4 regions of the Klebsiella sp. SYXHC3 genome follow, and region 1 is predicted to be linked to each of the others. Evidence: predicted binding sites of a transcription regulator. Region 1 holds the regulator's gene; each other region holds the start of a gene.
What was found. The regulator PurR, encoded in region 1, represses purine synthesis genes. The targets are predictions, from matches to a motif close to CANGCAAACGTTTGCNTG.

Region 1 (7,918 bases):
GCGCGGAAAGCACCCGCGCAGGCATTCAGATAATAGGTAAACATGCGTTTGAAACGCTCTGAATAGTTATCGGCAATATCCGGCCAACTGGCAAGAAAACGCTCGTACCAGGCCATCAAAGTGGTGTCATAATCGGCACCAAAGTTATGCCAATCTTCCATCACAAAATGCTTCTCGCTGGCATCGGCGATATGGCGTACCGACGGCAGGCAACCGTTAGGGAATATATATTTATTAATCCACGGGTCGACGTTGTGATCGGTAATCTTTGAACCAATGGTATGTAGCAGAAAACGACCGTTTGGTTTTAAATTACGATCGACAACTTCAAAATAAGTGGCGTAATTTTTAGGCCCAACGTGCTCGAACATCCCGACGGAGACGATACGGTCAAAACTTTCGTGAAGATCGCGATAGTCCTGCAGCAGAATATTGACATCTAATCCTGCACAGCGCTCCTGTGCCATTTTTTGTTGTTCGGCCGAAATGGTCACGCCTGTCACACTGACGTTATAGTTTTTGGCCATGTAATAGGCCAGCCCACCCCAACCGCAACCGATATCCAGCACTTTCATTCCCGGCTCAAGCTGCAGTTTGCGACAGATAAGATCTAATTTATCCTGCTGCGCCTGTTCCAGATTTTCGGCCTCTTTCCAGTATCCGCAGGAATATTGCATATAGGGATCGAGCATGCGGTGGAAAAGGTCGTTGCCTAAATCGTAGTGTTCTTTACCAACAATCCAGGCGCGTTTTTTGCTTTGCAGATTAAACAGGCGAGCGCCAGCGATACGTAGCGTATCTTTGAAGTGGTGGGGGAGTTGCTTATCCAGCCCGGCGCGCAATACCTTGTGAAAGAATATATCCAGGCGTTCGCATTCCCACCAGCCGTCCATATAGCTTTCGCCTAATCCGAGAGACCCTTCCTGTAACACGCGTTTAAAAAAGAGCGGGTTTTTTACCCGGATATCGGAGGGTGCGGAACCATTGATCTCAATTCCGGCACGGCCCAATAATTCAGCTGCAATCCGGTACCAATCATCGTTTGGTACACTTACTTCTTCTATACACGATGAACTCATAGCTTCTCCATCACGCCCAAGTGATCAGAACCTTAAAACAGCGTAGACGCTTTTTTGGCTTTGTGAGAAATCTCACGAAAAAATCGTGAGGGTGCTATCCGACGTAGAACAGAGGAAGGGAGATAACCCTTGCCGAAAGGCCTTCCATGGTGAAACGGGCTGCTTCCTGCCCCCGTTAATATCTAAAAAACTTTCTATTTATGTGATGCCGGATCCAGTATAGGCCGCTAAAAACCGCCTTTCAATAAAAATATATTAGCAGGCTAATTACTGGTCCGGGAGATGCTTTAAAAAATCATCAAGCGTGAGACGATTCGTTCACTAACTGCACGCGTCGTTGCTGCATCCAGAAACCGATGCCTGCCAGAACGATGGAAATCAGCATCACGCTGGTGGTGGTCAGAAGCGGAGTGGCGATAAGGCTTGAGACCAGCAGGCTTGCCAGGAAACAGAGGCCAAGCTGCAGCGTATTCTGCAGGGCGGCGGCGCGCCCGGTTGCCTGTGGAAAAGGTTTCAGCGCCTGGGCGACGACGATAGGGTAAATCCCGCCATTCACAATCGCCATGATGCAAAACGGAACCATTAGCGCAACCAGTGACGGATGATCCTGTATCCCGGCAAGCCAGGTCGCCGCCACGCTCAGCGCAAAAACAACCAGCAGCCAGGGCAGCATCTGATGACCCTGCCATTTTTGCAGCGCCGCGCGGCAGCCGTAACCACCGATCAGGAAGGCGATAGTTTGCGGCACGTAGCTAAGACCAATCACCGTTGGGCCATAGCCCATTTCATGGAGGATAAACGGCGAACCGGTGAGCCAGGCGAAGAAGCTGGCGGAACACGCCGCATAAATGAGTACGTTACCGCTATATTCACGTGAACGCAGCAGGGCCATAAAGGTAAGTTTCTGCTGGGTTTCGCCAGCAGGTTTGACGACCGCCTTCAGACGAAAAGCCGGCAGCATCAACAGTAAGGTGATAGCGAACAGGGTGGCGAAGATAGCCTGCCATTCCAGATGAACTAACAGCCAGCTGCCGAGTAACGGCGCCAGCGCCGGAGAGAGCCCGACCAGCGGCATGATCGTTGCGAAAATGCGGTTGGTGCGCTGGGCCGGATAGTAGTCGGTCACCATCGCCTGCCAGGTCACCGCGGCGGCGCATACGCCGATCGCCTGGACAAAACGCAGTACCAGCATCAGCGTCGCGTCGCGTACCCACAGCATCCCAAGGCAGCCAAGAGCGAAGATAGCCAGCCCGGCGAGCAGAATCGGTTTCCGGCCATAGCGGTCCGACAGCGGCCCCCAGAACAACTGGCCGAGCGCGAAGCCCGCGAGGAATAAGCTCAGGCTGGCGCTAACCGATGCGGCAGAGGTGTTGAGGTCTTGCTGAATGGCGGCAAAGGCCGGTAGATACATGTCGGTGGCCAGAAAGCCAAGCACGCTCAGGCCGCCCAGCCACACTAAAAATCCTTTCCCAGGTTGTTGCATAACGTTCTCTTTCTACTGATGCAGGTACGATGCCGCAGAGTGTAGGGAGTGTAATCCGCCTTGTGAAACGCTATTATTTGTCACATGCATTCAAAAATTTTGCAGGCAGAATATGTGGTCTGAATATTCCTTAGAAGTGGTTGATGCTGTAGCGCGTAACGGGAGTTTCAGCGCCGCGGCGCAGGAGTTGCACCGCGTACCTTCGGCGGTGAGCTATACGGTGCGACAGCTGGAGGAGTGGCTTGCGGTTCCGCTTTTTGAACGTCGCCATCGTGATGTTGAATTGACCCCCGCCGGGCACTGGTTTTTGCAGGAAGGGCGTTCTGTTATCAAAAAAATGCAGATCACCCGCCAGCAGTGCCAGCAAATTGCTAACGGCTGGCGCGGCCAGCTGTCCATTGCGGTGGACGATATCGTTAAACCGGCGCGGATGCGCCAGATGATCGTTGATTTTTATCGCCATTTTAGCGATGTCGAACTGATCGTTTTTCAGGAAGTTTTCAACGGCGTCTGGGATGCGTTAGCCGATGGGCGGGTAGAACTCGCTATCGGCGCGACGCGTTCGATACCGGTGGGAGGGCGTTACGCTTTTCGCGATATGGGGATGCTGAACTGGCACTGTGTCGTCGCCAGCAGTCATCCGCTGGCGCAGATGGAAGGGCCGCTCAGTGATGACGTGTTGCGCAACTGGCCGTCCCTGGTGCGCGAAGATACCTCGCGCTCGCTGCCGAAGCGCACAACCTGGCTGCTTGATAACCAGAAGCGGGTGGTGGTGCCGGATTGGGAATCTTCAGCCACCTGTCTATCGGCAGGATTGTGCGTCGGGATGGTGCCAGGCCATTTCGCCCGCCCGCATATCGATAGCGGGGAGTGGACGGCCTTGACGCTGGAAAACCCATTCCCGGATGCCGCCTGCTGCCTGACCTGGCAACAAAGCGATGCTTCACCCGCTTTAAGCTGGCTGCTTGACTATCTTGGCGACAGCGAAACGTTGAATCGGGAGTGGTTGCGGGCGCCGGAATAACCGGCGCCGGAGGAGGGTGTTAACGACGATAATCGACGAACGGGCCGTCGGCAACCGAGCGGCGCTCGATAAGACGTGGATGCACCTCGATGGACTGCGACTCTTCGCGTTTATTAACAATGCGATCGAGCAGCATATTGAATGCCGCTTCTCCGAGCGAGTCCTTGGGTTGATGTATTGTGGTCAGCGCCGGGCTGAAGTAGCGGGCGTTGCGCACATTATCATATCCGATCAGCGAAATATCCTGCGGCACGCGCAGGCCCATTTCGTCGGCGGCGCAGATAGCGCCCATCGCCATGATGTCGCCGCCGCAGAACACGGCGGTTGGGCGATGCTGCTGATTAAGGATCTGCTGCATGGCGCGGTAGCCGGATTCCGGTTCAAAGTCGCCCTGAACAATCCAGTTTTCCGGCACATTGATATGCGCTTCTTTCATCGCCTGCATGAAGCCGGCAAGGCGCCCGGCGCCGGTGTTGCGCTCAAGCGGGCCCGGAATAACGCCAATTTCACGATGGCCGCGTTCAATCAGGTAACGGCCGGCGATATAGCCGCCTTCAAAGGCATTATCAATAACCGAGTCGGTAAAGTCCGCTTTGGCTTCGCCCCAGTCCATCACCACCATCGGAATATGACGATACTCTTCGAGCATACTGAGCACCGACTCAGGGTACTCGGAACACATCACCAGCAGGCCGTCAACGCGCTTTTGCGCCATCATCGACAAGTAGGCGCGCTGTTTTTCCGGATCGTTCCAGGCGTTGCCCAGAATCAGGGTATAGCCTTTCTGGAAGCAGCTCTTTTCTACGGATTCGATAATTTCAGCGAAATAGGCCGCTTCGCTGCTGGTGGCCAGCAGACCGATCGATTTAGTGTGATTGACTTTCAGGCTGCGAGCCACGGCGCTTGGCGAATAGTGGAGTTCTTTAATTGCCGCCCACACCGCATTGCGCGTCTCTTCCGCCACGAAACGGGTTTTGTTAATCACATGTGATACAGTTGTAGTGGAAACGTTTGCGCGTTTCGCTACATCTTTAATAGTTGCCATTACTTCTCACTCCAGACCTTGACCTGATCGTCTGATTATCGATACGTAAACGTTTGCCTATACACACCCTGTATACAATGCTCAACATTGCAACACCTGGGAAAACGACACAGAACGACAGGAAGGGGTCAATGGCCGATACGCTTTCAAATTAGCGTGGGATTTTGTCCTATCTCGCGGCAAAGGGGAAGAGCAAAAATGTGCATCACTCTAAATCCGGGAAGATTTTTGCATATTTTTGTGCAAAAATGAGCAAGCTCACTTTCTATGTGGGGATAATCAGGGGAGAAAATTGATGGACACAAATTTAAAGTTTTCGCTGACAACGACGGTTATTGTTTTGGGTCTGATCGTCGCCGCCGCGTTGACCGCGGTACTGCACTGATTCCAGCAGGGAGGGGGCTTCCCCTCCCATCCCGCCATTATTAGCAAATCTGCAAAAATCTTTTGTCATTTCGTTTACTTCTGTTTTTCTGTGATTGATGTCATGCTTTTGGCTTCTGATGTAATGCCGTGTCCTGAATCGGCCTGATGGAGTCTCTGAATGAAAATCAACTTTCCCTTACTCGCGTTGGCGATCGGTGCCTTTGGTATCGGTACCACCGAGTTTTCCCCGATGGGATTACTGCCGGTTATCGCCAAAGGCGTCGATGTTTCTATTCCGGCCGCGGGGATGCTGATTAGCGCCTATGCCATTGGCGTGATGGTCGGCGCGCCGTTAATGACGTTGCTGCTATCGCATCGCGCTCGCCGCAATGCATTGATCTTCCTGATGGGGATCTTCACCCTCGGCAACGTGCTCTCTTCTATTGCGCCGGATTACACGACGCTACTGCTGTCGCGTATTATCACCAGCCTCAATCATGGCGCGTTCTTCGGCCTTGGCTCGGTCGTTGCCGCAAGCGTGGTGCCAAAACACAAACAGGCCAGTGCGGTCGCGACCATGTTTATGGGGCTGACCATTGCCAATATCGGCGGCGTACCGGCTGCCACCTGGCTTGGCGAAACCATCGGTTGGCGAATGTCTTTCCTCGCCACGGCGGGTCTGGGATTAATTGCGATGGTCAGCCTGTGGTTCTCCCTGCCGAAGGGTAGCGCCGGCGAACGTCCGAACGTGAAGCGCGAGCTTTCGGTGTTGATGCGTCCTCAGGTACTCTCTGCGCTGTTGACTACCGTGCTGGGCGCCGGGGCGATGTTCACGCTGTATACCTACATTTCTCCGGTACTGCATACCATCACCCACGCTTCACCGCTGTTTGTTACCGCCATGCTGGTGTTGATCGGCGTCGGTTTCTCGCTTGGCAACTATCTGGGGGGTAAATTTGCCGACCGTTCAGTCTCCGGAACGCTGAAAGGGTTCCTGTTGTTACTGATTGCCATCATGTTGGCCATTCCGTTGCTGGCGCAATCGCAACTGGGTGCTGCCGTCAGCATGGTCGTGTGGGGCGCGGCAACCTTCGCGGTGGTTCCACCGTTGCAGATGCGGGTAATGCGCGTGGCGCACGAAGCGCCGGGCCTGTCATCGTCGGTTAACATTGGCGCTTTCAACCTCGGTAATGCGTTGGGCGCGGCGGCGGGCGGCGCGGTGATATCCGGCGGTCTCGGTTATGCTTTTGTGCCGGTGATGGGGGCGATTATTGCCGGGCTGGCGTTGGCGGTGGTGCTGTTTGGCGGGCGTTCACAACCAGAAGAAGCGTTAGCGAATAACTAAGTCGCACTAAGAAAAAACCGCAGCGGGGTAACCCTGCTGCGGTTTTATTTTTATGCTGCCAGGTTGGCGGCAACAAATTTCCAGTTTACCAGCGCCCAGAAGTGTTCCAGATAATTAGGACGGGCATTGCGGTAGTCGATGTAGTAGGCGTGTTCCCAGACATCAACGGTCAACAGCGGCGTCGCATCGGTAGTCAGCGGGGTGCCGGCGTTGCTGGTGGAGACGATAGCCAGGCTGCCGTCACCGTTTTTAACAAGCCAGGTCCAGCCTGCGCCGAAGTTTTTCGCCGCGGCATCGGTGAATTTCGCTTTAAAATCAGCGAAGCTACCGAAAGATTTGTTAATCGCTGCGGCCAGTTCGCCTTCCGGCTCACCGCCGGCATTCGGCGCCAGGCAGTTCCAGTAGAAAGTGTGGTTCCAGACCTGCGCTGCGTTATTGAAAACGCCGCCTTCAGAAGAGCGAACGATCTCTTCCAGAGATTTGCCTTCAAAAGCGGTGCCTTTGATCAGGTTGTTGAGGTTGGTCACGTAGGCCTGGTGATGTTTACCGTAATGGTATTCCAGGGTTTCTGCGGAAATGTGCGGCGCCAGGGCGTCTTTTGCATATGGTAATGCAGGTAATTCGAACGACATTGCTACTCTCCTTATAACTTTTTGTTTTTTCTCACATTAATTAGGTGAATGTTCACCTGAATATCGTATTTACTGTGTAACGCTGTCGCGAGTGTTACATGTTATTGTGTTGAGAATGTTAACATTTGCTGAAGTCAGTTAAAAGACTTACAACAACAAAGGTTATTCATTGCTAATGCGACTGATTAAGCCTTCGCCAGTCTGGCGCATGGTGAGCGATATGATTCGCAAAGTCCCCATCGATGCCCCTGCCTACGACTAAAACGCTGCGTATCCTCACCCCTTGTTATCTTTTTAAAATGGTATAAATCATTAGCTTGTGAGCATTATGCGCAATGGGAATGACTTTCATGCCCAATAATCATTGGGATTAATTTTAATTGTATGACAAATATAATTGTCTCTGCAGGCAACGAACCTCGGAGTAAGAAATCGTTATTGAACAAGCATAAAGCTCATAATTGATGGATGAGAAGAGATGGCGCATAAACATGAAATGGTCAGCGGACATATTATTCCGATCGTCATAGATATCATCGAGTGGATCGAAGACAACATCTTTACCGCGCTACCCGTCACCGCAATCTCAAGGAAATCGGGTTATTCGCACTGGTACTTTCAGCGCCAGTTCGCGCTGATTACCGGTTATACGCTGGGAACATATGTTAGCCGACGCAAAATGACCATTGCCGCCGGTATTCTCAAACAGACGCAGGATTCGGCGTTGAGTATCTCATTGCTGCTCGGGTTTGAAGGCCAGGCGACATTTTGCCGTACTTTCCGTCGTCATTTTGGTATGTCGCCGACCAGCTACCGCCGTCACCCCGCGCAACTGGAGGAACGAATGCAGTATCCGCTGAATCTGGAAGAGGAGGGGAATGTACAGAAGAGCGGTTTGCCGGCGCAGCGGCAAACCGGGGTCTGCGCCTCTTAACGAATGGTTT
Region 2 (7,918 bases), on a different contig from region 1:
TACGGTACCGGCTGCTTCATGTTAATGAACACCGGTGAAAAGGCGGTGACCTCAACCCACGGCCTGCTGACCACCATCGCCTGCGGCCCGACCGGCGAAGTGAACTACGCGCTGGAAGGCGCGGTGTTTATGGCCGGAGCGTCGATTCAGTGGCTGCGTGATGAAATGAAACTCATCAACGATGCTTTCGATTCTGAATACTTCGCCACTAAGGTGAAGGACACCAACGGCGTGTATGTGGTGCCGGCCTTTACCGGTCTTGGCGCGCCATACTGGGATCCGTATGCGCGCGGCGCGATTTTCGGCCTGACCCGCGGAGTGAACGCCAACCATATTATCCGCGCCACGCTGGAATCTATCGCCTATCAGACGCGTGACGTTCTGGAAGCGATGCAGGCCGACTCCGGTATTCGTCTGCACGCCCTGCGCGTGGACGGCGGCGCGGTCGCCAACAACTTCCTGATGCAGTTCCAGTCCGATATTCTCGGCACCCGCGTGGAACGCCCGGAAGTGCGTGAAGTCACGGCGCTGGGCGCCGCCTATCTGGCAGGTCTGGCGGTCGGCTTCTGGCAAAATCTCGACGAGCTGCAGGAGAAAGCGGTGATTGAACGTGAGTTCCGCCCGGGTATTGAAACCACCGAGCGTAATTTCCGCTACAGCGGCTGGAAGAAAGCGGTGAAACGCGCGTTAGCGTGGGAAGAGCACGACGAAGCGTAAGATTGTGGAGGTATTCCCGGCTTGCGGCGTAAACGCCTTAGCCGGGCTACAAAACCCCAAACAGCGCGATCTTGTAGCCCGGACAGGTGCGCAGCACCGCCTCCGGGTTTTTTATCAGCCAAATATCGGCAACAACAGGTACAGCTTAATCACCAGCGCGTTGACGATGTCGATAAAGAACGCCCCCACCATCGGCACCACCAGGAAAGCCATATGCGACGGGCCAAAACGGTCGGTAATCGCCTGCATATTGGCAATCGCCGTCGGCGTCGCGCCAAGCCCGAACCCGCAATGACCGGCTGCCAGCACGGCGGCATCATAGTTCTTACCCATCATCCGGTAAGTCACAAACACCGCATACAGCGCCATCGCCACCGCCTGTACCGCCAGAATAATAATCATCGGCAGCGCCAGCGACGCCAGTTCCCACAGCTTGAGGCTCATCAGCGCCATCGCGAGGAACAGCGACAGGCTGACGTTGCCCAGTACCGATACCGCGCGGTCAAACACGCGATACAGCCCTGCCAGCGCCAGGCCGTTGCTGAGGATCACGCCGATAAACAGCACGCAGACGAAGGTCGGTAATTCAAACACGGTACCCGCCAGCAGTTGCGCAACCACCTTCCCTACGGTCAGGCAGATAGCGATTAACGCAATACTTTCAATCAGCACCAGCGAGGTGATCATGCGGCCCATATCCGGCTTCTCAAACGCCGTCGGCGCCAGCTGGTCGTCCGGCGTACCGTCCGGCGAGGAAGAGTGCTTCACCAGATAACGCGCCACCGGCCCGCCGATCAGGCCGCCGAGCACCAGGCCGAAGGTTGCGCAAGCCATGGCGACCTCGGTGGCGTTGGCAAATCCGTAACGCTCAACGAACAATTTACTCCACGCCGCCCCGGTGCCGTGACCGCCGGAAAGCGTGATAGAACCGGCCAGCAGACCCATCAGCGGATCCAGCCCCAGCAGCTTCGCCATGCCGATACCGAGAGCGTTCTGCAGCAGCAGCAGGCCCACCACCACAATCAGGAAAGTGCCAAGCACTTTGCCGCCCGCCCGCAGACTGGCAAGGTTAGCGTTAAGGCCGATAGTGGCGAAGAACGCCAGCATCAGCGGGTCCTTCAGGCTCATATCGAAATCGATTTCGATATCCATGCTTTTTTTCAAAACCAGCAGCGCCAGCGCCACCAGCAGGCCGCCGGCGACGGGTTCAGGAATGGTATATTTTTTGAGGAATGGGACGTTCTGAACGAGCTTTCGCCCTAAAAGCAACACCATGGTTGCGGCAACGAGCGTCGATAAGGTATCGAGATGCAACATAAAAAAGAGCTCCTTATGGGCGCATGAGTCATTCACACGCGACGGTATTCCCGGTGTCGATTACTTCTCATCTTGAGGAGTCGGAGAGCGATTTTAAGCAGAAGTGCGCAAAAAATGACAGAAAAAGATATTTTGTATTAGCGTTGATGCGATCAAGCATACAAAATGTTAATTAATTTGTTACATCTATTCAGTGAGGATATTTTTTGCGCCAAATCGTGGCAAACGTTTGCTTTTGGTCTACAGTCCGATAAAATTCCCGCTTTGCCACCTTGGGATTGTTTGTGATGTCCGTTACGACCGCAGAGTCAGAAAATGCGCAACCGGTTGCGCATAAACCAGCCAGCGAATTAATCTATCGCCTCGAAGACCGTCCGCCGCTTCCGCAAACGCTGTTTGCCGCATTCCAGCACCTGCTGGCGATGTTTGTTGCGGTCATCACCCCGGCGCTGCTTATCTGTCAGGCGCTCGGCCTCCCGGCCGAAGATACGCAACACATCATCAGCATGTCCCTGTTCGCCTCCGGCGTGGCATCCATTATCCAGATTAAAGCCTGGGGACCAGTTGGCTCCGGCCTGCTCTCCATCCAGGGCACCAGCTTCAACTTCGTCGCCCCGTTGATTATGGGCGGCACCGCGCTGAAAACTGGCGGCGCCGACGTGCCGACGATGATGGCCGCGCTGTTCGGCACCCTGATGCTGGCGAGCTGCACCGAAATGGTCCTCTCGCGGGTTCTGCATCTGGCGCGCCGCATTATTACGCCGCTGGTCTCCGGCGTGGTGGTGATGATTATCGGCCTGTCGCTCATTCAGGTTGGCCTGACTTCTATCGGCGGCGGCTATGCGGCGATGGCCGACCACACCTTCGGCGCGCCGAAAAACCTGCTGCTGGCGGGTATCGTGCTGGCGCTGATTATTATCCTCAACCGCCAGCGCAACCCGTACCTGCGCATCGCCTCGCTGGTGATCGCGATGGCTGCCGGTTATCTGGCGGCGTGGTTCCTCGATATGCTGCCAGCTAACACCGCGCCTACCAACAGCAGCCTGATCACTATCCCTACGCCGCTCTATTACGGCCTGGGCATCGACTGGAGCCTGCTGCTGCCGCTGATGCTGGTCTTTATGATCACCTCGCTGGAAACGATTGGTGATATCACCGCCACCTCCGACGTTTCTGAACAACCGGTCTCCGGCCCGCTGTATATGAAACGCCTGAAAGGCGGCGTACTGGCGAACGGCCTGAACTCATTTGTTTCCGCCGTTTTCAATACCTTCCCGAACTCCTGCTTCGGCCAGAACAACGGCGTGATCCAACTGACCGGCGTCGCCAGCCGCTATGTGGGCTTTGTGGTGGCGCTGATGCTGATTGTGCTCGGCCTGTTCCCGGCGGTAAGCGGCTTTGTGCAGCATATTCCTGAGCCGGTACTTGGCGGCGCGACGCTGGTGATGTTCGGTACCATTGCCGCATCCGGCGTGCGCATCGTCTCCCGCGAGCCGCTGAATCGCCGCGCTATCCTGATTATCGCCCTCTCTCTGGCGGTGGGTCTCGGCGTATCGCAGCAGCCGCTAATCCTGCAATTCGCGCCGGACTGGCTGAAAAACCTGCTCTCTTCCGGAATTGCCGCTGGCGGTATCACGGCGATTGTTCTGAATTTAATCTTCCCGCCTGAGAAGAACTAAAGCATTGAAGTTGCGCTCCCCGGTATCGCCACGGCGACCAGGGAGCGCGCCGGCTGTAACATCTCTTCACCTCACTTCATCTCATTTCACTATTCCCGCCTTGAGGATTGCGCATAAATCGTGCATAACACGGTGATGTGTACTTATCAGGATGGAAGATCATGAAATTTCTTGGAAAGCTGATTCTCTGGCTGCTGATCGCCCTGCTGGTCGTTATCGTCGCCGCTTACTTTGCGCTGCAAACCCGCTGGGGGGCGCGCCAGGCGAGCAGTTGGCTAAGCGAAAGCACCGGCTGGAAAATCGCCTTCGATAAGATGGCGCATGACTTCTCTTCCCCACTGCATCTGCAGTTGCAAAATGTCACCTTTGGCCGCGACGGCAAGCCGCCGACGCTGGTCGCCAAAACGGTGGATATCGGTTTTAGCACCCGCCAGTTCAGCGACCCGCTGCACGCTGATGAAATCGTCCTCAGCGACGGCACGCTGAATCTTTCTCCGGCTTCCGCCTCGATGCCGTTTGCCGCCGACCGCCTGCAGCTACGCGATATGGCTTTTAACAGCCCGGACAGCGAGTGGAACCTGAGCGCGCAGCGGGTGACCGGTGGCGTGATGCCGTGGCAGCCGGAAGCGGGCGACGTGCTGGGCAGAAAAGCGCAAATTCAGATGAGCGCGGGCTCGATGAATATTAACGGCATCGAAGCCAGCAACGTCCTGATCCAGGGGGCAATGGATAACGGCGAGGTGACCCTGAACACCCTTGGCGCCGATATCGCGCGCGGCACGCTGACCGGTAACGCCAAACGCCGCACCGACGGTAGCTGGCTGGTTGATAACCTGCGCCTGAATGAAATTCGTCTGCAGAGCGCCAAACCGCTGAATGAGTTCCTTGCGCCGCTCACCTCGGTGCCGTCGCTGCAGATTGGCCGGCTGGATGTGACCGATGCTCGTTTGCAGGGGCCAGGCTGGGCGGTGACCGACCTCGACCTCAACTTGCGCAATCTGACCTTGAGCCATAACGGCTGGCAGAGCGACGACGGGACGCTATCGATGAACGCCAGCGAGTTTATCTACGGTTCGCTGAATTTCCTCGATCCCATCGTCAATGCCGAATTCTCGCCGCAGGGCATTGCGCTACGCCAGTTCAGCTCCCGCTGGGAGGGCGGCATGGTGCGTACCTCCGGCAACTGGCTGCGCGCCGGTAATGCGCTGGTGCTCGACGATGCCGTCTTCGCCGGGCTGGAATATACGCTACCGTCCAACTGGAAACAGCTGTGGATGGAGCCGATGCCGGGCTGGCTGCAAAGCCTGACGCTGAAGAAATTCAGCGCCAGCCGAAATCTGATTATCGATATCGACCCAGCCTTCCCATGGCAGATCACCGCGCTGGACGGTTACGGCGGCGAATTACAGCTGGTGAAAGATGGTCAGTGGGGTGTGTGGAATGGCAGCGCCACCCTCAATGCCGCCGCCGCGACCTTCAACCGCATCGACGTGCGCCGTCCGTCGCTGAAGCTGAACGCGAACGCTTCTACGGTCAACATCAGCGAGCTGAGCGCCTTTACCGAGCGCGGCATTCTGCAGGCGACCGCCGCGGTGTCACAATTGCCGCAACGCCAGGTCAATTTGAGCTTGAACGGCCGCGGCGTGCCGCTGAATATTCTGCAGGCCTGGGGCTGGCCTGCGCTGCCGATTAGCGGCGACGGCAACTTCCAGCTAACCGCGAACGGTAGCGTGCAGGCCAATGCGCCGCTGAAACCGAGCGTCAACGGCCAGCTCAGCGCCACCAATATGGACAAGCAGCAGGCGGCGCAGGTGATGCGCAACGGCGAGGTTAGCAACGCGCCTGCCGCGTCGGTTCCCGTAACGCCGTAGCCATTTTCCTCTTGCCCTCTTCCCGGCGGAAGAGGGCTAATCCCCCTCCCTGAAACCTGTATGCAATTAGCGGCTATCTGTGCCTATTTCCCGCAACAGGTTCCTTTCAAATATCAGAATTGCTATAACCAAAATACTGGAAGTTGATAAAAATAATGATCCCCTGTACCTACAAAAATAAAAGGAACAACCATGTCTGTAATACGTCAACGTATTCTGGAGAATATGCAAAAATTCTCCAGGGCCATGATCGGCGCAGTATTGTTCTTGCCGGTCATTGGATTAATTCTGGCTCTCAGTTCCGTCTTAACTAACCCGACTCTTATTGCTGAAACTAGTTTCCTTCATCAATTAGGGCAACTGCTTGGTGATACCTTCTGGCCATTATTCGGTAACCTCGGATTATTGTTTTGCGTGGGAATAAGTTACGGCCTGGCAAAAGATAAAAAAACAGAGGTCGCACTTGTCTCGGTGATGTGTTTTATCATGTTTCTCGGCGCCAACCATTCATGGCTGGAACATACTCATGCGGTGGCGGAAAAAATTAACGGCGAATATTACGGTACCGGGCAAACGCAGCTATTAGGCTTTGTGGTCGTCGATATGGGAGTATTCCTCGGAATCATTCTTGGCTGCACCATTGCCTGGGTACATAATAAAGTCTCCAATATTGAGCTGCCCGGCGCGCTATCGATGTACGGCGGGGCGAAGCTGACGCTGGTCGCCATGACGCCAGTCATTATCTGCTATGCCATTGCTTTTACCTGGATTTGGCCTTTTATGACCCACGGCATTAGCGCCCTGACCGGGTTTATGAAGAATGCCGGCGTTGCGGGAGTGTTTGTCTACGGCTTCTTTGAAAAATTCCTTATTCCCACCGGCTTGCACCATTTCGTGTGGTCGCCTTTCCAGCTTACACAAATCGGCGGCACGCTGAATGTCGATGGCCAGGTCGTCTCCGGCACCCAGGCGATTTTCCTCGCCTATATGCGCCATCCCGATCTAACGCCGGTGATGAACGACGCATTACGTTTCTCGCAACAGGGGATGACCACCATCTTTGGCCTGGCGGGCGCATCGCTGGCGTTTTATCACACCGCAAAGCCGGAGAAGAAAGCGATGGCGAAGGCGATTCTGCTGCCGGCGATTATCACCTCGATGCTGACCGGCATCACCGAACCCATTGAATTCACATTCTTATTTGTCTCGCCGCTGCTGTGGGTGATCCATGCGACGTTAACCGCCGCTTCGCAGGCAATTTGCGACATCTTCACCGTGCGGCCGTGGGGCGCCTCCGGCCTAATTGAATTTCTGATCTACAACCTGCCGCTGCCGGTGTCGTTAACCCGCTGGCCGGGGTACGTGCTGATCGGTATTGGCCAATTTATCGTTTATTACGCGATATTCCGCACGCTGGTAGTGAAGTTAAATCTGAAAACGCCGGGCCGCGAGGATGACGATAACGTTAAGTTATACAGTAAGGCGGACTACCGTAAAAAAGTCAGCGGCCCGCAGTCGATGACGGATGAAATTATTAATGGCTTAGGCGGTAAAGCCAATATTATCTCCGTTGATAACTGTTTCACGCGCCTGCGGGTGGTTGTCCATAATATGACATTAGTTGATGATGAATTATTAAAAAGCACTGGCGCAAATGGCGTAGTACGCAATCGTAATGAAGTTCAGGTTATTTATGGCGTCAAAGTCGGGCAAGTCCGTTCCCGGGTTGATAGCTGGCTAGCAGAAAATTAATTGGGAGTGATGTATGAAATTAACCGTATTAGGCGGGGGCGGCGTGCGCTCTGCATTTCTGGCAAAGTCGCTGGCTTATAACGCGCACCGCATTGGTTTAACGGAAGTGGTATTTCAGGATAGCTCAGCGGAGAATTTATCGCTATTTGGTGAAATCGCCCGCTATGTATTTAATACCATTCGACCGGATATTCATTTTACTACCACCAGCGATCCGGTCGCCGCGCTGCAGGGTACCCATTACGTGATTACCACGCTGCGCGTCGGCGGTGATGAGAGCCGCATCCGCGACGAGCGAATCGCGCTGGAGCATAACACGCTGGGTCAGGAGACCACCGGCGCGGGCGGTTTTGCCATGGCGATGCGCTCGATCCCGGCGATCCTGCGCTACTGCCGTCTGATCGAGGAGCACGCCGACAAAGACGCGATCCTGTTTAACTTTACTAATCCGTCCGGGCTGGTCACCGAAGCGATTATCAAATCCGGTTTCAAACGCCGGGTGTACGGGATTTGCGATGCGCCGTCGGAACTCATCCGCGAGCTGCCGGAGATCCTCGGCTGCGATGCGCACGACCTGAGCGT
Region 3 (7,918 bases), on a different contig from region 1:
TGTTTGGTTTTCACCAGGCTGCGTTTTAAGCGGGCGAAGAAACCTTCTTTGGTCGGTTTTTCCTGCTCCTGCGGCGGCGCTTCCTGAGTTTCCGCTTCTTCTTCTGGCGTCTCTTCAACGTCTTGCGCCGCCAGAGCTTGTGCTTCGAGCTCTTCATCGCTTAGTTCGGCTTCGGGCTCTTCCGGGAGGATCTCATCTTCGATGACCTCAGGCTCCGCGACGATAACCTCTTCCGGCGTCTGTTCAGCGACCGCTTCGGCGATAACCGGCTCGGCTATTACCTCTTCAACCAGCGGTTCAGCGACTTTTTCTTCTACCGCAGGAACAACCGGCGCTTCTTCAACTACGATTTCCGACGCCGCGGTCTCTTCCGCCACCGGATGCGACAGTTCGCTTTCAACAACCTGTTCGGTAACCTCTACGACCTCGGCGGCAAAGGCCTCGGGGTCTTCTTTTACCGTTTCCGCCGCGGGTACGGCTTCCGCAGGCGTTTCCGCCGCCGGAGCCTGTTCCGCAACCTCTTGTTGTTTTTCTACTTTTTGTTCTGTTTCGCTTTCCTGAGCCTGTTCTTTTTGCCCAAAGCCCAGCCAGGAAAAGAAGCCACGTTTTTTCTCTTTTGCCATTTGCGACCACACTCCTCGCTGTTTATTCATGGCGCAGCTTCGACACAACCGCTTCAGAAGCTGAAAAAATGATGAAATTAGTTGGATAGTCTATCACTTAACTTAACTCGCATCACCGCCCCCGGATTAAGGTTTCGTCAATGGTCTTCGATCGTTAGAATAGCAGGCTGGAAGTTGAGACTTGAGCAAAGAGATGAAGAAACCAAATCACGCAGGCAGCGGCCAGATCCGCATTATCGGCGGACAGTGGCGGGGCCGTAAATTACCGGTGCCGGAGAGCCCGGGTCTGCGCCCGACCACCGACCGGGTTCGGGAAACGCTATTTAACTGGCTGGCGCCGTCAATGGTCGACGCCCACTGCCTTGACTGCTTCGCCGGCAGCGGCGCGCTGGGGCTGGAAGCGCTGTCACGCTATGCCGCCAGCACCACGCTACTGGAGATGGAGCGCGGCGTCGCGCAGCAGCTACAAAAAAATCTCGCGACGCTGAAAGCCAACAACGGCAAGGTGGTCAACACCAACACGCTGGCGTTTCTCAGCCAGCCGGGTACGCCGCACCATATTGTCTTCGTCGATCCTCCCTTCCGCAAAGGGCTGCTGGAAGAAACGCTCAGCCTGCTGGAAAAAAACCACTGGCTCGCAGATGAAGCGCTGATTTATGTCGAGAGCGAAGTAGAAAACGGACTACCGCCGGTTCCGGCAAACTGGCAGCTGTATCGCGAAAAAGTCGCCGGACAGGTCGCCTACCGCCTGTATCAACGCGAGGCACAAGGAGAAAACCATGCTGATTAATTTAGGCCGCCTGCTGATGCTATGCGTTTGGGCGTTTTTGCTGTTGAACCTGTTTCAACCTTTCCCAAAACCGCTGAATATCTTCGTTAACGTGGCGCTGATTTTTATGATTCTGATGCATGGCCTGCAGCTGACGCTGTTGAAAGCGACGCAAACGAAAGATGCGCCGCCGCTGAGCCGTTTTGAGCAGATTCGTATTTTCATCTTCGGCGTATTTGAACTGGTGGCCTGGCAGAAAAAGCTGAAGGCCACGCTGAAGAAGAAGTAACGGTTAATCGAGGGCTCAGTTATCGGCAACAAAGTCGACGAATTTAGAGCCCTTATAGCTCAGCATTCCCCGGTCGCCAACGCTCAGCGCGTGGTATTGCGGCGCATCAAGGCGGAACACCACTTCCAGACCTCCATTTTCCGGGCGGAAGCTCGCTTCATAACGCATCTCGCTGCCGGCTGGCGTCACCGTCTGCTGGCGCGAGCGGCGATCGTTAATCACCTTTTCCCGCTTATTGCTGACCACCACCCGCTTCTGCAGCAGCGGCGCGGCGTCGTTATCCATTTTCTCCCGGCGCTGCTGCACGTAGCGAAACGAGGCCGCCACCACAATCACCGCGACCACCAGCACAAAAAATAGCGGAACTTTACTCATTTGCGTACCCATAAGAATTATCAGGAATAAGGATAACGCGCATTGAATAACGTTGTCATCTTCTGGCCCAAACCACTACACTGAGATCCGGTACCGTAAGCGTAATCGCTTATTTAATGATAACAGATACAGGGACTTACTATGCTTTGGTCGTTTATTGCTGTCTGTTTCTCCGCATGGCTTTACGTCGATGCGTCCTATCGTGGGCCGGCCTGGCAGCGCTGGGTCTTTAAACCGGTCACCCTGCTTCTGTTGCTGCTGTTAGCCTGGCAGGCGCCGATGTTCAACGCCATTAGCTACCTGGTGCTGGCGGGCCTGTGCGCTTCGCTGCTCGGCGATGCCTTAACCCTGCTGCCGCGCCAGCGGGTGATGTACGCGGTTGGCGCATTCTTCCTCTCTCATCTGCTGTATACGATCTGGTTCGCCAGCCAGATGACGCTTTCGTTCTTCTGGCCGCTGCCGCTGGTACTGCTGGTGCTCGGCGCGCTGCTGCTGGCGATTATCTGGACCCGGCTGGAAGAGATGCGCATGCCGGTGCTGACCTTTATCGGTATGACTCTGGTGATGGTGTGGCTGGCGGGCGAACTGTGGTTCGTGCGGCCGACCGATACCGCGCTCTCCGGCTTCCTTGGCGCCGCTTCGCTGCTGTTGGGTAACGCCGTCTGGCTGATTAGCCACTATCGCCGTCGCTTCCGCGCCGATAACGCCATTTCCGCGGCCTTCTACTTTGCCGGGCACTTCCTGATCGTTCGCGCACTGTATCTGTAATTTACTGCTTGACTCTGGAGTCGACTCCAGAGTGTATCCTGCGGGTAATGAGAAAATTATCATTACCCGGAGGGTGCCATGTCGACACCAGAATCTCAGGACAAAAAAGTCCCCCAGTTCTCGTCATTCAAATTTACCCCGGCGACAGCGCCCGCGGAAAGCTGCTGTACCGATCATAACTGCGCCGGAGAAACCGCCTCCGCTGAGCAGCCGCTCAATGGCGCCCGCTATAGCTGGCAGGTGGAAGGGATGGACTGCGCGGCCTGCGCCCGTAAGGTGGAGACCGCCGTGCGCCAAATCGACGGCGTCAGCCAGGTACAGGTGCTATTCGCCACCGAGAAACTGCTGGTCAATGCCGACAGCGATATCCGTTCGCAGGTTGAAAACGCGGTACGCGCCGCGGGTTATACCCTGCGCGATGCTGACGCGCCGCAGGAAGAGAAACCGCAAGGTTCATGGCTGCAGGAAAACCTGGCGTTATTGAGTCTGGTAGTGATGATGGCGCTCAGCTGGGGGCTGGAGCAGTTTAACCACCCGTTCGGCAAACTGGCGTTTGTCGCCACTACCCTCGTCGGCCTGTGGCCGGTTGCCCGTCAGGCGCTGCGGTTAATTAAAAGCGGCAGCTGGTTTGCCATCGAAACGCTGATGAGCGTCGCCGCCATTGGCGCGCTGTTTATCGGCGCCACCGCCGAAGCGGCGATGGTGCTGCTGCTGTTCCTGATCGGCGAACGACTTGAAGGCTGGGCCGCCAGCCGCGCGCGTCAGGGTGTGAGCGCCCTGATGGCGCTCAAACCTGATACCGCCGTTCGCCTGCGCAACGGCGAGCGTGAGACCGTCTCCCAGCGCGACCTGCGTCCTGGCGACGTGATTGAAGTCGCCGCCGGCGGGCGTCTACCGGCCGATGGCGAGCTGCTATCGCCGTTTGCCAGCTTTGACGAAAGCGCGCTGACCGGCGAATCGGTACCGGTGGAACGTAAAGCCGGCGAGCGCGTAGCCGCTGGCGCCACCAGCGTCGATCGCCTGGTGCAATTGAGCGTTATCTCCGAACCGGGAGACAGCGCCATTGACCGGATCCTCAAACTGATTGAAGAAGCCGAGGAGCGCCGGGCGCCGATTGAGCGCTTCATCGATCGCTTCAGCCGAATCTACACTCCGGCCATTATGGTAGTCGCCCTGCTGGTTGCCATCGTACCGCCGCTATTCTTCGCCAGCGCCTGGCTGCCGTGGATCTATAAAGGCTTAACGCTGCTGCTGATCGGCTGCCCTTGCGCGCTGGTCATCTCTACCCCGGCGGCGATTACCTCCGGCCTGGCGGTCGCCGCACGGCGCGGGGCGCTGATTAAAGGCGGCGCGGCACTGGAACAATTGGGCCAGGTGCGCCAGGTGGCGTTCGATAAAACCGGTACTCTGACCATCGGCCAACCGCAGGTCACCCACGTTATCACCACCGCCGGCGTTGATGAAAACGGCCTGCTGGCGCTGGCGGCAGCAGTTGAACAAGGCTCCAGTCATCCGCTGGCACAGGCTATCGTCCGCGAAGCGCAGCAGCGTAAGCTGACGATTCCCGTTGCGCGCAACCAGCGGGCGCTGGCCGGTTCCGGGATAGAAGCCGAGGTCAACGGCAGCCGCATCTTAATCTGCGCGGCCAGTAAGGCCGCCCCCGCTGAGCATGAGGCGCAGATCCAGCAACTGGAGAGCGCCGGACAGACGGTGGTGCTGGTGATGCGCGATGATACCTTGCTCGGCATTCTGGCGCTGCGCGATACCCTGCGCGACGATGCGCGTCAGGCGGTGGAAGAACTGCATCAATTGGGCGTACAAGGGGTGATCCTCACCGGGGATAACCCGCGCGCTGCGGCGGCTATCGCCAATGAACTGGGTCTGCAGTTCCGCGCCGGATTGCTGCCGGCGGACAAAGTGAACGCGGTGATGGCGCTTAACGCCAACGCGCCGCTGGCAATGGTCGGCGACGGTATCAACGATGCCCCGGCGATGAAAGCGGCGACCATCGGTATTGCGATGGGCAGCGGCACCGATGTAGCTCTGGAGACCGCCGACGCGGCGTTGACCCATAACCGCCTCACCGGCCTGGCGCAGATGATTTCGCTGGCGCGCGCCACCCATGCCAATATTCGCCAGAATATCGCCATCGCTTTAGGGTTGAAGGGGATTTTCCTCGTCACGACCCTTCTCAGCCTGACCGGGTTGTGGCTGGCGGTGTTGGCAGATACCGGCGCGACGGTGCTGGTAACGGCTAACGCCCTGCGGTTATTGCGTAAAAAGTAAGGTTGAACAGATATTCCCTGCTCGCGCAGCACGGTTCCAGATCGTTGGGTAGCCCGGATAAGGCGCAACGCGCCGCCATCCGGGGGTATTCCCTGCTCGCGCTGCGCTTAGCAGGGCTGCGGTTCCGTGCCGTTAGGTAGCCCGGATAAGGCGCAACGCGCCGCCATCCGGGGGTATTCCCTGCTCGCGCTGCGCTTAGCAGGGCTACGGTTCCGGGCCGTTGGGTAGCCCGGATAAGGCGCAACGCGCCGCCATTCGGGGATATTCCCTGCTCGCGCTGCGCTTAGCAGGGCTACGGTTCTGAGCGTTAGGTAGCCCGGATAAGGCGCAACGCGCCGCCATCCGGGGATATTCCCTGCTCGCGCTGCGCTTAGCAGGGCTACGGTTCTGAGCGTTAGGTAACCCGGATAAGGCGCAACGCGCCGCCATTCGGGGATATTCCCTGCTCGCGCTGCGCTTGGCAGGGCTACAGTTGCGGACCGTTGGGTAGCCCGGATAACGCGGATTCAGTGGCTTTTGCGGATCAGGTAGCGGTACGGCAGGGCTTCGGTTTCCTGCGCCACCAGTTCATGCTCCATAAAGAGGCAAAAACCGGGAATATCGCGGGTGGTGGCCGGATCGTCGGCAATAATCAGCAGGGTCTCGCCCACCGGCATGGTACGCACGGTTTTACGCACCATCATCACCGGCTCCGGGCAGCGGAGCCCAAGGGCGTCCAGCGTATGGTCAGGACTGGAAAAAAGTTCGCTCATTTTTATCTCACTTCAACAAAACGGCCCTAGTTTACCCCCACTTCGCCAGTACGCAAGCCAGGTTAACGTTTGCGCGAAAAACAACCATTGCATTACGCTCGCAACGCAGTATCATGCAGCCGTTTTTAATTGGGTTCCCTCACCCCAACGTTCCGCTCCCGATTCCTTCATTGGTATGAAGCATGACGGACATAAAAAGGTCACAATATGAATCCCTTTACTACCGTACAGCGTAAGAAAGCGCTCGTCTGGCTTTCGCTATTTCATCTGCTGGTGATCACCTCCAGCAACTATCTGGTCCAACTGCCGATCTCCATTTTTGGTTTCCATACCACCTGGGGGGCGTTCAGTTTTCCCTTTATTTTTCTCGCCACCGATCTGACGGTGCGCATTTTCGGCGCCCCGCTGGCGCGACGCATCATCTTCGCAGTGATGATCCCGGCGCTGATTATTTCCTATGGCATTTCGGCGCTGTTTTATATGGGCGAGTGGCAGGGCTTTGCCGCGCTGGGCACCTTTAATTTGTTCGTCGCCCGTATCGCCGCCGCCAGCTTTATGGCTTATGCGCTGGGGCAAATTCTCGACGTCCACGTTTTCAACCGCCTGCGTCAGAATCGTCGCTGGTGGCTGGCACCGACGGCGTCGACCCTGTTCGGTAACGTCAGCGATACCCTGGCCTTCTTCTTCATCGCCTTCTGGCGCAGCCCGGATCCGTTTATGGCCGCCCACTGGGGAGAAATCGCCACCGTCGACTACTGCTTCAAAGTGCTTATCAGCATTGTCTTCTTCTTGCCGATGTACGGCGTGCTGTTGAATATGCTGTTGAAAAAACTGGCGGATAAATCTGATTTGTCGGCATTGCAGCCAGGTTAAAGGTACTCGCTAACGGTTGTGATAAGATAACCGGATGAGCCGTTAATGGCCGTTTATCGAAAGGAAGATGTCAATGCGCAATTTGGTTAAATATGTCGGTATTGGCCTGCTGGTTATGGGGCTTGCGGCCTGTGATAACAGCGATTCAAAAGCGCCGACCGTCGGGGCGGCAGCAGAGAGCAATACCAGCGGCCAGGCGATTAGCCTGCTGGATGGTAAACTGAGCTTCACTCTGCCCGCGGGCATGGCCGACCAGAGCGGTAAGCTCGGTACCCAGGCCAACAATATGCATGTCTATTCTGACGCCACCGGCCAGAAAGCGGTGATTGTGATTGTCGGCGACAATACTAATGAAGATCTGGCGGTGCTGTCCAAACGTCTGGAAGATCAGCAGCGCAGCCGCGACCCGCAGCTGCAGGTTGTGTCTAACAAATCGATTGAGATTAAAGGCCACACCTTACAGCAACTGGACAGCATCATCTCCGCCAAAGGTCAGACCGCGTGGTCTTCCGTACTGCTCGGTAAGATCGATGACAAATTGCTGACCCTGCAGGTCACTCTGCCAGCGGACAACCAGCAGCAGGCGCAGACCGAAGCGGAAAGCATCGTCAACACGCTGGTCATTAACTAATTTTATTGCCCTGATGCAGCGGCCTCCGGTTCAGCCACCGGGGGCCGTTTTTTTAACCGCCAGCCCAACAGTAGCGCGGCCATCACCAACCCTGCCGCCGCCAGATAAATCGCCGGTATCCCGGTCCACGCCATCAAAAGCCCGGCCAGCGGCCCGGTTATCCCCAACGACAAATCCATAAATACGGTATAGGTCGCCAGCGCCGAGCCCTGATTGTGCTGCGGCACGGCTTTTACCGCCACCACGCCCAGCGCCGGGAAGACCAGCGAGAACCCCGCGCCGGTGAGGAAAGTCCCGACTTTCGCCATCAGCGGCGTTTGTGCAAAGCCCACCAGCAGCAGGCCAATAACCTCCACGCTAAAACAGAGCATCGCCACGTTCAGGCCGCCAAGGCGGTTAATACCGTTGGGAAAAAGCAGCCGCGTGCCGACAAACGCGCAGCTGAACAGCGTTAACGCAAAGGCCGCGCCGTCCCAGCCTTTCGCGTCATAAAACAGGGTAATAAAGGTCGCGATAACCCCAAAGCCGGCAGAAGCCAACGCCAGCGCCATG
Region 4 (7,918 bases), on a different contig from region 1:
AATTTAATTGGTTTAATGATGCTGAATTAATTAACAACATAAAAACCATAAAGCCAATTAAGCCACGAGAAAAACTGTGACTTAAATACAAGTATCAACAGCCGAACGCTGGCGAAATACAGTTCGTTTTGGAATAACGAAGCGCTAAAAATGACTCTGATATTAAAACGCGTTCAGCTATTAAAAGATAAACCGCGGCGAGAAGCGATCGATCGGTTTCTTCGCCAGCATCAGCTGTCGTTAGAAGCCGACTGTGAAATGGCGATCGTCGCCGAGTATCAACAGCGGCTGGTCGGCTGCGGTGCTATTGCCGGCAATGTACTGAAATGTATTGCCATCGATCCCTCGCTGCAGGGGGAAGGGCTGAGCCTTAAATTACTGACCGAGCTCCTGACGCTGGCCTATGAACTGGGGCGCAGCGAACTGTTTTTGTTCACTAAACCTTGCAATGCCGCGCTATTTTCCGGCGCCGGCTTCTGGCCGATAGCCCAGGCGGGCGACCGCGCCGTGCTAATGGAAAATAGCCGCGAACGACTGACTCGTTACTGCCGACAGTTGGCGATGTACCGTCAGCCGGGAAGAAAAATCGGCGCTATCGTGATGAACGCCAACCCCTTCACCTTTGGCCACCGCTGGTTGGTGGAACAGGCGGCCAGCCAGTGCGACTGGCTACATCTGTTTGTGGTCAAAGAAGATGCGTCCTGCTTTTCCTATCACGATCGCTTCAAACTCATTGAACAGGGGATTGCCGGCATCGATAAGGTGACGCTGCATCCTGGTTCGGCGTATCTGATCTCGCGGGCGACGTTCCCCGGCTATTTCCTGAAAGAGCAGGGGGTGGTTGATGACTGCCACAGCCAGATTGACCTACAGCTCTTCCGCGAGCGTCTGGCCCCGGCGCTACAGATTACCCATCGCTTTGTTGGCACCGAGCCGCTGTGTCCCCTGACCCGTAATTACAACCAGCGCATGAAGTCCCTGCTGGAAGCGCCAGGCGACGCGCCGCCCATTGAAGTGGTTGAGCTGGCGCGAATCGAAAAAAATGGCGGACCCGTGTCGGCCTCCCGAGTGCGCGAACTCTATCGACAGCGCAACTGGCAGGCGGTCGCGGCGCTGGTACCGCCGGGGACCCTCTCTTTTCTGATGCAACTGGCGGAAAGCGAACATCAAACCGCCTGATTTTTATGCCCTAACTAAGGATTTTCCCCTATGGAAATGAAGATTGACGCCCTGGCCGGCACGCTGGAATCCAGCGATGTGATGGTCAGGATTGGACCGGCGGCGCAGCCGGGCATTCAGCTGGAAATCGACAGCATTGTGAAACAGCAGTTTGGCGCCGCAATTGAGCAGGTAGTCAGAGAAACGCTGGCGCAGCTTGGCGTGAAGCAGGCCAACGTGGTGGTCGATGATAAAGGCGCGCTGGAGTGCGTACTGCGGGCCCGCGTACAGGCCGCGGCGCTGCGCGCGGCGCAACAGTCCCAATTACAATGGAGCCAGCTATGAAACCACGTCGCAGTATGCTGTTCATCCCTGGCGCTAATGCCGCCATGTTAAGCACTTCATTCGTTTACGGCGCCGATGCGGTGATGTTCGACCTTGAAGATGCCGTTTCGCTACGCGAAAAAGATACCGCCCGCCTGCTGGTGCATCAGGCGCTGCAGCATCCGCTGTATCAGGATATCGAAACCGTGGTGCGCATTAACCCGCTGAATACGCCGTTCGGTCTCGCCGACCTTGAAGCGGTAGTCCGCGCGGGCGTGGATATGGTGCGTCTGCCGAAAACCGACAGCAAAGAAGATATCCATGAGCTGGAAGCGCATGTTGAGCGGATTGAACGCGAGTGCGGCCGGGAAGTGGGCAGCACCAAGTTAATGGCGGCGATCGAGTCGGCGCTGGGCGTGGTGAACGCGGTGGAGATCGCCCGCGCCAGCCCGCGTCTGGCGGCGATCGCGCTGGCGGCCTTCGATTACGTCATGGATATGGGCACCTCCCGCGGCGACGGTACTGAACTGTTCTACGCCCGCTGCGCTGTACTGCATGCCGCGCGCGTTGCCGGCATCGCCGCCTATGACGTGGTGTGGTCGGATATCAATAACGAAGAGGGCTTCCTGGCGGAAGCGAATCTGGCCAAAAACCTCGGTTTTAACGGCAAATCGTTGGTTAACCCACGACAAATTGAACTCCTGCATCAGGTCTATGCCCCGACGCGCAAAGAGGTCGATCACGCGCTGGAAGTGATTGCCGCGGCGGAAGAAGCCGAAACGCGAGGTCTTGGCGTGGTATCGCTGAACGGCAAGATGATCGATGGACCGATTATCGACCATGCTCGCAAAGTGGTGGCGCTCTCGGCTTCCGGTATTCGTGATTAAGGGGAATAAGATGAAAGAGACAGTAACAATGCTTAATCAGCAGTACGTGATGCCGGAAGGGTTAGCTCCTTATGCGGGCGTGACGGCGAAAAGCCCGTGGTTGGCGAGCGAAAGCGAAAAACGTCAGCGTAAAATCTGCGATTCGCTGGAAACGGCGATTCGTCGTTCCGGTTTGCAAAACGGCATGACCATTTCGTTCCACCACGCGTTTCGCGGCGGTGACAAAGTCGTCAATATGGTAGTGGCGAAGCTGGCGGAAATGGGTTTTCGCGATCTGACGCTGGCATCCAGTTCGCTGATCGACGCCCACTGGCCGCTGATCGAGCATATTAAAAATGGCGTGATCCGCCAGATCTACACCTCCGGCCTGCGCGGCAAGTTGGGCGAGGAGATCTCCGCCGGTTTGATGGAAAACCCGGTACAGATCCACTCCCACGGCGGTCGCGTACAGCTGATTCAAAACGGCGAGCTGTCGATTGATGTCGCGTTTCTCGGCGTTCCTTGCTGCGATGAGTTTGGCAACGCCAACGGCTTTAGCGGTAAATCACGCTGCGGTTCGCTGGGCTACGCGCGCGTTGATGCGGAACATGCCAAATGCGTAGTGCTGCTGACCGAAGAGTGGGTGGATTATCCTAACTATCCGGCCAGTATCGCCCAGGATCAGGTCGATCTGATAGTCCAGGTGGACGAAGTCGGCGATCCGGAAAAAATCACCGCTGGCGCGATCCGTCTGACCAGCAACCCGCGTGAGCTGCTGATCGCCCGCCAGGCGGCGAAAGTTGTTGAGCATTCCGGGTACTTTAAAGATGGTTTTTCGCTGCAGACCGGTACCGGCGGCGCCTCGCTGGCGGTGAGCCGCTTCCTCGAAGATAAAATGCGCCGTAACGATATTACCGCCAGCTTCGGCCTTGGCGGCATCACCGGGACGATGGTTGACCTGCACGAAAAAGGGTTGATTAAAACGCTGCTCGATACCCAATCGTTCGATGGCGACGCGGCGCGTTCATTGGCGCAGAACCCAAACCACGTTGAGATCTCCACCAACCAGTATGCCAGCCCGGGCTCTAAAGGCGCCTCCTGCGAGCGCTTAAACGTGGTGATGCTCAGCGCGCTGGAAATCGATACCGACTTTAACGTTAACGTGATGACCGGCTCTAACGGCGTGCTGCGCGGCGCGTCCGGCGGCCATAGCGATACCGCCGCCGGCGCGGATTTGACCATCATTACCGCGCCATTAGTTCGCGGCCGTATTCCCTGCGTCGTGGAAAAAGTGCTGACCCGCGTCACGCCGGGAGCCAGTGTAGATGTGCTGGTCACCGACCACGGCATAGCGGTAAACCCGGCGCGCCAGGATCTGATCGACAATTTGCGCAACGCGGGCATTCCGCTGATGACTATTGAGGAACTGCAGCAGCGTGCGGAACTGCTAACCGGCAAGCCGCAGCCGATCGAGTTTACCGATCGGGTGGTGGCGGTGGTGCGCTATCGCGATGGCTCCGTGCTTGATGTTATTCGTCAGGTGAAAAACAGCGACTAAATGCAGAGGGGGAAGGGCAATGAGCGAAGTGTTAATCAATCCGCAGCGTTCGCTGCGCGTGAAACCGCTGAACGCTGAAGAGGTGGTCAGCGCGGTAGAGCGCGCGCTGTTGACCGAAGTTCGCCTGACCCCAAAGCCCGGGTTGGTGGATATTCGTAACGCTGGCGCCCATCACGATATGGACCTGGCCTCGTTTGAGGCCAGTACCGCGGTGGTGGCGCCGTGGATGGAGAAATTTTTCATCATGGGCCACGATACCGCGGCGATCGTGCCGGAACAGGTGTTAATGATGCTGCGTCCAGTGGGAATGGCCTGTGAGAACGATATGCTGGAGGTCACCGGCGGGGTGAATACCCATCGCGGGGCGATCTTCGCTTTCGGTTTGCTGAGCGCGGCGGCGGGAAGGCTGGTATCGAAAGGCGAGCCGATTGAACAGCATCGGCTGTGCGATCAGGTGGCGCGATTCTGTCGCGGCATGGTTATGCAAGAACTCTCCGCTTCCAGCGGCGAACCGTTAAGCAAAGGCGAAGCCCATTTTCTACGTTATGGTCTCTCCGGCGCCCGCGGCGAGGCTGAGAGCGGCTTTCGTACCGTGCGAACCCAGGCGCTACCGGTGTTCAACCGCATGATGGAAGAGACTGGCGATAGCAACCTGGCGTTGCTGCAAACCTTGCTGCATCTGATGGCGTGGAATGATGACACCAATCTGGTCTCACGCGGCGGGCTTGCCGGCCTGAACTTTGTGCAGCAGGAGGCGCAGCGGCTGTTGTGGCAGGGCGGCGTCATGGCTGACGGCGGGCTGGAGGCGTTGCGTCAATTCGATGACGAACTGATTGCCCGCCACCTTAGCCCCGGCGGCAGCGCCGATTTGTTGGCGGTAACCTGGTTTTTGTCCGCTTTTCCCGCCGGTGAGCTTTTCCCTCTTTGATTTAGTACAACAACGCCTTAGCCCGCACCGCGCGGGCGGGGCGCTACCGTACCCCCACCCGAATTCCACTACTTAAACGCCGAATCGCGGCACAATCATATAGTTTTTACTGATATCGACCGCCGTTTGTCATAAATTTCTAATTATCGGCGTTTTTGAGTAGCGGCTATGCAACGGGCTGGTTACTCTGAAAACAATTCACGTGAAGTTAACAAAAGAGAATAGCTATGCAAGATGCACAAATCCGCGTGGCCATCGCCGGCGCGGGAGGCCGGATGGGACGCCAGTTAATTCAGGCTGCGCTGCAGATGGAAGGCGTGGCGCTTGGCGCGGCGCTGGAGCGCGAAGGTTCAAGCCTGGTGGGCAGCGATGCGGGCGAGCTGGCAGGCGCAGGCAAATCAGGCGTTACGGTACAAAGTAGCCTGGCGGCGGTAAACGATGATTTCGATGTATTGATCGATTTTACTCGCCCGGAAGGCACGCTCAACCATTTGGCTTTCTGCCGTCAGCACGGCAAAGGGATGGTGATCGGCACCACCGGTTTTGATGATGCCGGAAAGCAGGCGATTAGCGATGCCGCGCAGGACATTGCCATCGTCTTTGCCGCTAACTTTAGCGTTGGCGTCAACGTGCTGTTAAAGCTGCTGGAGAAGGCGGCGAAGGTGATGGGCGATTATACCGATATCGAAATTATCGAAGCGCACCACAGGCATAAAGTGGATGCGCCATCAGGTACCGCGCTGGCGATGGGCGAGGCGATCGCCGGGGCATTGAACAAAGATCTGAAGGACTGCGCCGTCTACAGTCGTGAAGGTCATACCGGCGAACGCGTTCCTGGTACCATTGGCTTTGCTACCGTTCGCGCGGGCGACATCGTCGGCGAACATACGGCGATGTTCGCCGATATCGGGGAACGTATCGAAATTACCCACAAGGCTTCCAGTCGGATGACTTTTGCCAATGGCGCCGTTCGTTCTGCTTTGTGGTTGAAAGACAAAAAAAATGGTCTCTTTGACATGAAAGATGTGCTTGATCTGAATGCTTTATAATGATTATTACCCATCGTGATGTGGTTATTGCATTCAATATGTGATTGATTGCAAAGGGCAATATTTTATTGCCCTTTTTTATTTTTCCCTTTTGAACTATTTTTCTTTGTTAGTGGTTTAAAAATCTGGATTATCTCATGATTTATGGTTATTGGATTGTAAATTTTGACCATCTGGTCCACTTTTTTCCCCTCCGGTGACTGATTTTACAGTTTTCCACGCCCGCAAGCGTTTTCTCAACCAGGTTAGTTGATCTTTTTACCGTAAAAATCGCCCGTTACGCGCCAGTGGCGTAAAATAAGGTTAAAAATATCTGCTTTAAGTTGACTTTTACCCGACATCTCTCCAGAATGCCGCCGTTTGCCAAAATTCTGCGGGCAAAAATTTGCATTGATTCAGATCTATGTCTGAATTAATATGCAAATAAAGTGAGTGAATATTCTCTGGAGGGTGTTTTGATTAAGTCAGCGCTTTTGGTTCTGGAAGACGGAACCCAGTTTCACGGTCGGGCCATCGGGGCAACCGGCACGGCGGTTGGGGAAGTCGTTTTCAATACTTCAATGACCGGTTATCAAGAAATCCTCACTGATCCTTCCTATTCCCGCCAAATCGTCACTCTTACTTATCCCCATATTGGAAATGTCGGCACCAACGCCGCCGATGAAGAATCTTCTCAGGTACATGCACAAGGTCTGGTCATTCGCGACTTGCCGCTGATTGCCAGCAACTTCCGCAATACCGAAGACCTTTCTTCTTACCTGAAGCGCCATAACATTGTGGCCATTGCCGATATCGATACCCGTAAGCTGACGCGTTTACTGCGTGAGAAAGGGGCGCAGAATGGCTGCATCATCGCCGGCGATAATCTTGATGCCCAACTGGCGCTGGAAAAAGCCCAGGCATTCCCTGGTCTGAACGGCATGGACCTGGCGAAAGAGGTCACGACCGCAGAGACTTACGCCTGGACCCAGGGGAGCTGGACACTGGCGGGCGACCTGCCGGAAGCGAAGGCGGAAAGCGATCTGCCGTTCCACGTCGTGGCTTATGACTTCGGCGCCAAGCGCAATATCCTGCGGATGCTGGTTGACCGCGGCTGCCGCCTGACTATCGTTCCGGCGCAAACGTCGGCAGAAGACGTGCTTAAGCTGAATCCGGACGGTATTTTCCTCTCCAACGGCCCTGGCGACCCGGCGCCGTGCGATTACGCCATCGCGGCGATTGAAAAATTCCTCACCACCGATATTCCGGTCTTTGGCATCTGTCTCGGCCATCAGCTGCTGGCGCTGGCGAGCGGCGCGAAGACCATTAAGATGAAATTCGGCCACCACGGCGGTAACCACCCGGTTAAAGATATCGATAACAATGTAGTGATGATTACCGCTCAGAACCACGGCTTTGCCGTTGATGAAGCGACGCTGCCTGCCAACCTGCGCGTGACCCACAAGTCACTGTTCGACGGCACCCTGCAGGGGATCCATCGTACCGACAAGCCGGCGTTTAGCTTCCAGGGGCACCCTGAAGCGAGCCCGGGCCCGCACGATGCCGCGCCGCTGTTCGACCACTTTATCGAGTTAATTGAGCAATACCGTCAGTCCGCGAAATAATCAGGAGTAAAAGAGCCATGCCAAAACGTACAGACATAAAAAGTATCCTGATTCTGGGCGCGGGCCCGATTGTTATCGGTCAGGCGTGTGAGTTTGACTACTCTGGCGCCCAGGCCTGTAAAGCCCTGCGCGAAGAGGGTTACCGCGTTATTCTGGTGAACTCTAACCCGGCGACCATCATGACCGACCCGGAAATGGCCGATGCGACCTATATCGAGCCGATTCACTGGGAAGTGGTGCGTAAAATTATCGAAAAAGAGCGTCCGGACGCGGTGCTGCCGACCATGGGCGGCCAGACCGCGCTGAACTGCGCGCTGGAGCTGGAGCGTCAGGGCGTGCTGGCAGAGTTCGGCGTGACCATGATTGGTGCGACCGCCGATGCGATCGATAAAGCGGAAGACCGCCGTCGCTTCGACGTGGCGATGAAAAAA

Region 2: AC2CGP_RS07735 (nucleobase:cation symporter-2 family protein) is a predicted target of PurR. The motif match lies at 2,253-2,270, and genes of this name have one in related genera.
Region 3: tusA (sulfurtransferase TusA) is a predicted target of PurR. The motif match lies at 5,921-5,938, and genes of this name have one in related genera.
Region 4: carA (glutamine-hydrolyzing carbamoyl-phosphate synthase small subunit) is a predicted target of PurR. The motif match lies at 6,258-6,275, and genes of this name have one in related genera.

The regions. Positions count from the first base shown of each region.
Region 1 is NZ_JBXUNG010000001.1:96,198-104,115, forward strand. Features, by position in the region: gene cfa (cyclopropane fatty acyl phospholipid synthase) at 1-1,079, opposite strand, end outside; gene punC (purine nucleoside transporter PunC) at 1,378-2,562, opposite strand; gene punR (DNA-binding transcriptional activator PunR) at 2,675-3,586, shown strand; gene purR (HTH-type transcriptional repressor PurR) at 3,606-4,631, opposite strand; gene cydH (cytochrome bd-I oxidase subunit CydH) at 4,927-5,016, shown strand; gene AC2CGP_RS00470 (MFS transporter) at 5,176-6,342, shown strand; gene sodB (superoxide dismutase [Fe]) at 6,393-6,974, opposite strand; gene AC2CGP_RS00480 (helix-turn-helix domain-containing protein) at 7,453-7,908, shown strand; gene AC2CGP_RS00485 (C40 family peptidase) at 7,905-7,918, opposite strand, start outside.
Region 2 is NZ_JBXUNG010000002.1:146,221-154,138, reverse strand. Features, by position in the region: gene glpK (glycerol kinase GlpK) at 1-717, shown strand, start outside; gene gltS (sodium/glutamate symporter) at 832-2,034, opposite strand; gene AC2CGP_RS07735 (nucleobase:cation symporter-2 family protein) at 2,322-3,713, shown strand; gene AC2CGP_RS07730 (AsmA family protein) at 3,875-5,584, shown strand; gene AC2CGP_RS07725 (PTS transporter subunit EIIC) at 5,777-7,336, shown strand; gene AC2CGP_RS07720 (family 4 glycosyl hydrolase) at 7,350-7,918, shown strand, end outside.
Region 3 is NZ_JBXUNG010000002.1:352,174-360,091, reverse strand. Features, by position in the region: gene ftsY (signal recognition particle-docking protein FtsY) at 1-623, opposite strand, end outside; gene rsmD (16S rRNA (guanine(966)-N(2))-methyltransferase) at 817-1,413, shown strand; gene AC2CGP_RS08695 (DUF1145 family protein) at 1,403-1,681, shown strand; gene AC2CGP_RS08690 (DUF2500 domain-containing protein) at 1,697-2,056, opposite strand; gene AC2CGP_RS08685 (lysoplasmalogenase) at 2,198-2,824, shown strand; gene zntA (Zn(II)/Cd(II)/Pb(II) translocating P-type ATPase ZntA) at 2,903-5,110, shown strand; gene tusA (sulfurtransferase TusA) at 5,617-5,862, opposite strand; gene AC2CGP_RS08670 (7-cyano-7-deazaguanine/7-aminomethyl-7-deazaguanine transporter) at 6,070-6,735, shown strand; gene AC2CGP_RS08665 (DcrB family lipoprotein) at 6,809-7,366, shown strand; gene AC2CGP_RS08660 (MFS transporter) at 7,369-7,918, opposite strand, start outside.
Region 4 is NZ_JBXUNG010000008.1:2,356-10,273, forward strand. Features, by position in the region: gene citC ([citrate (pro-3S)-lyase] ligase) at 151-1,179, shown strand; gene citD (citrate lyase acyl carrier protein) at 1,210-1,503, shown strand; gene citE (citrate (pro-3S)-lyase subunit beta) at 1,500-2,369, shown strand; gene citF (citrate lyase subunit alpha) at 2,380-3,906, shown strand; gene citG (triphosphoribosyl-dephospho-CoA synthase CitG) at 3,926-4,834, shown strand; gene dapB (4-hydroxy-tetrahydrodipicolinate reductase) at 5,062-5,883, shown strand; gene carA (glutamine-hydrolyzing carbamoyl-phosphate synthase small subunit) at 6,339-7,487, shown strand; gene carB (carbamoyl-phosphate synthase large subunit) at 7,505-7,918, shown strand, end outside.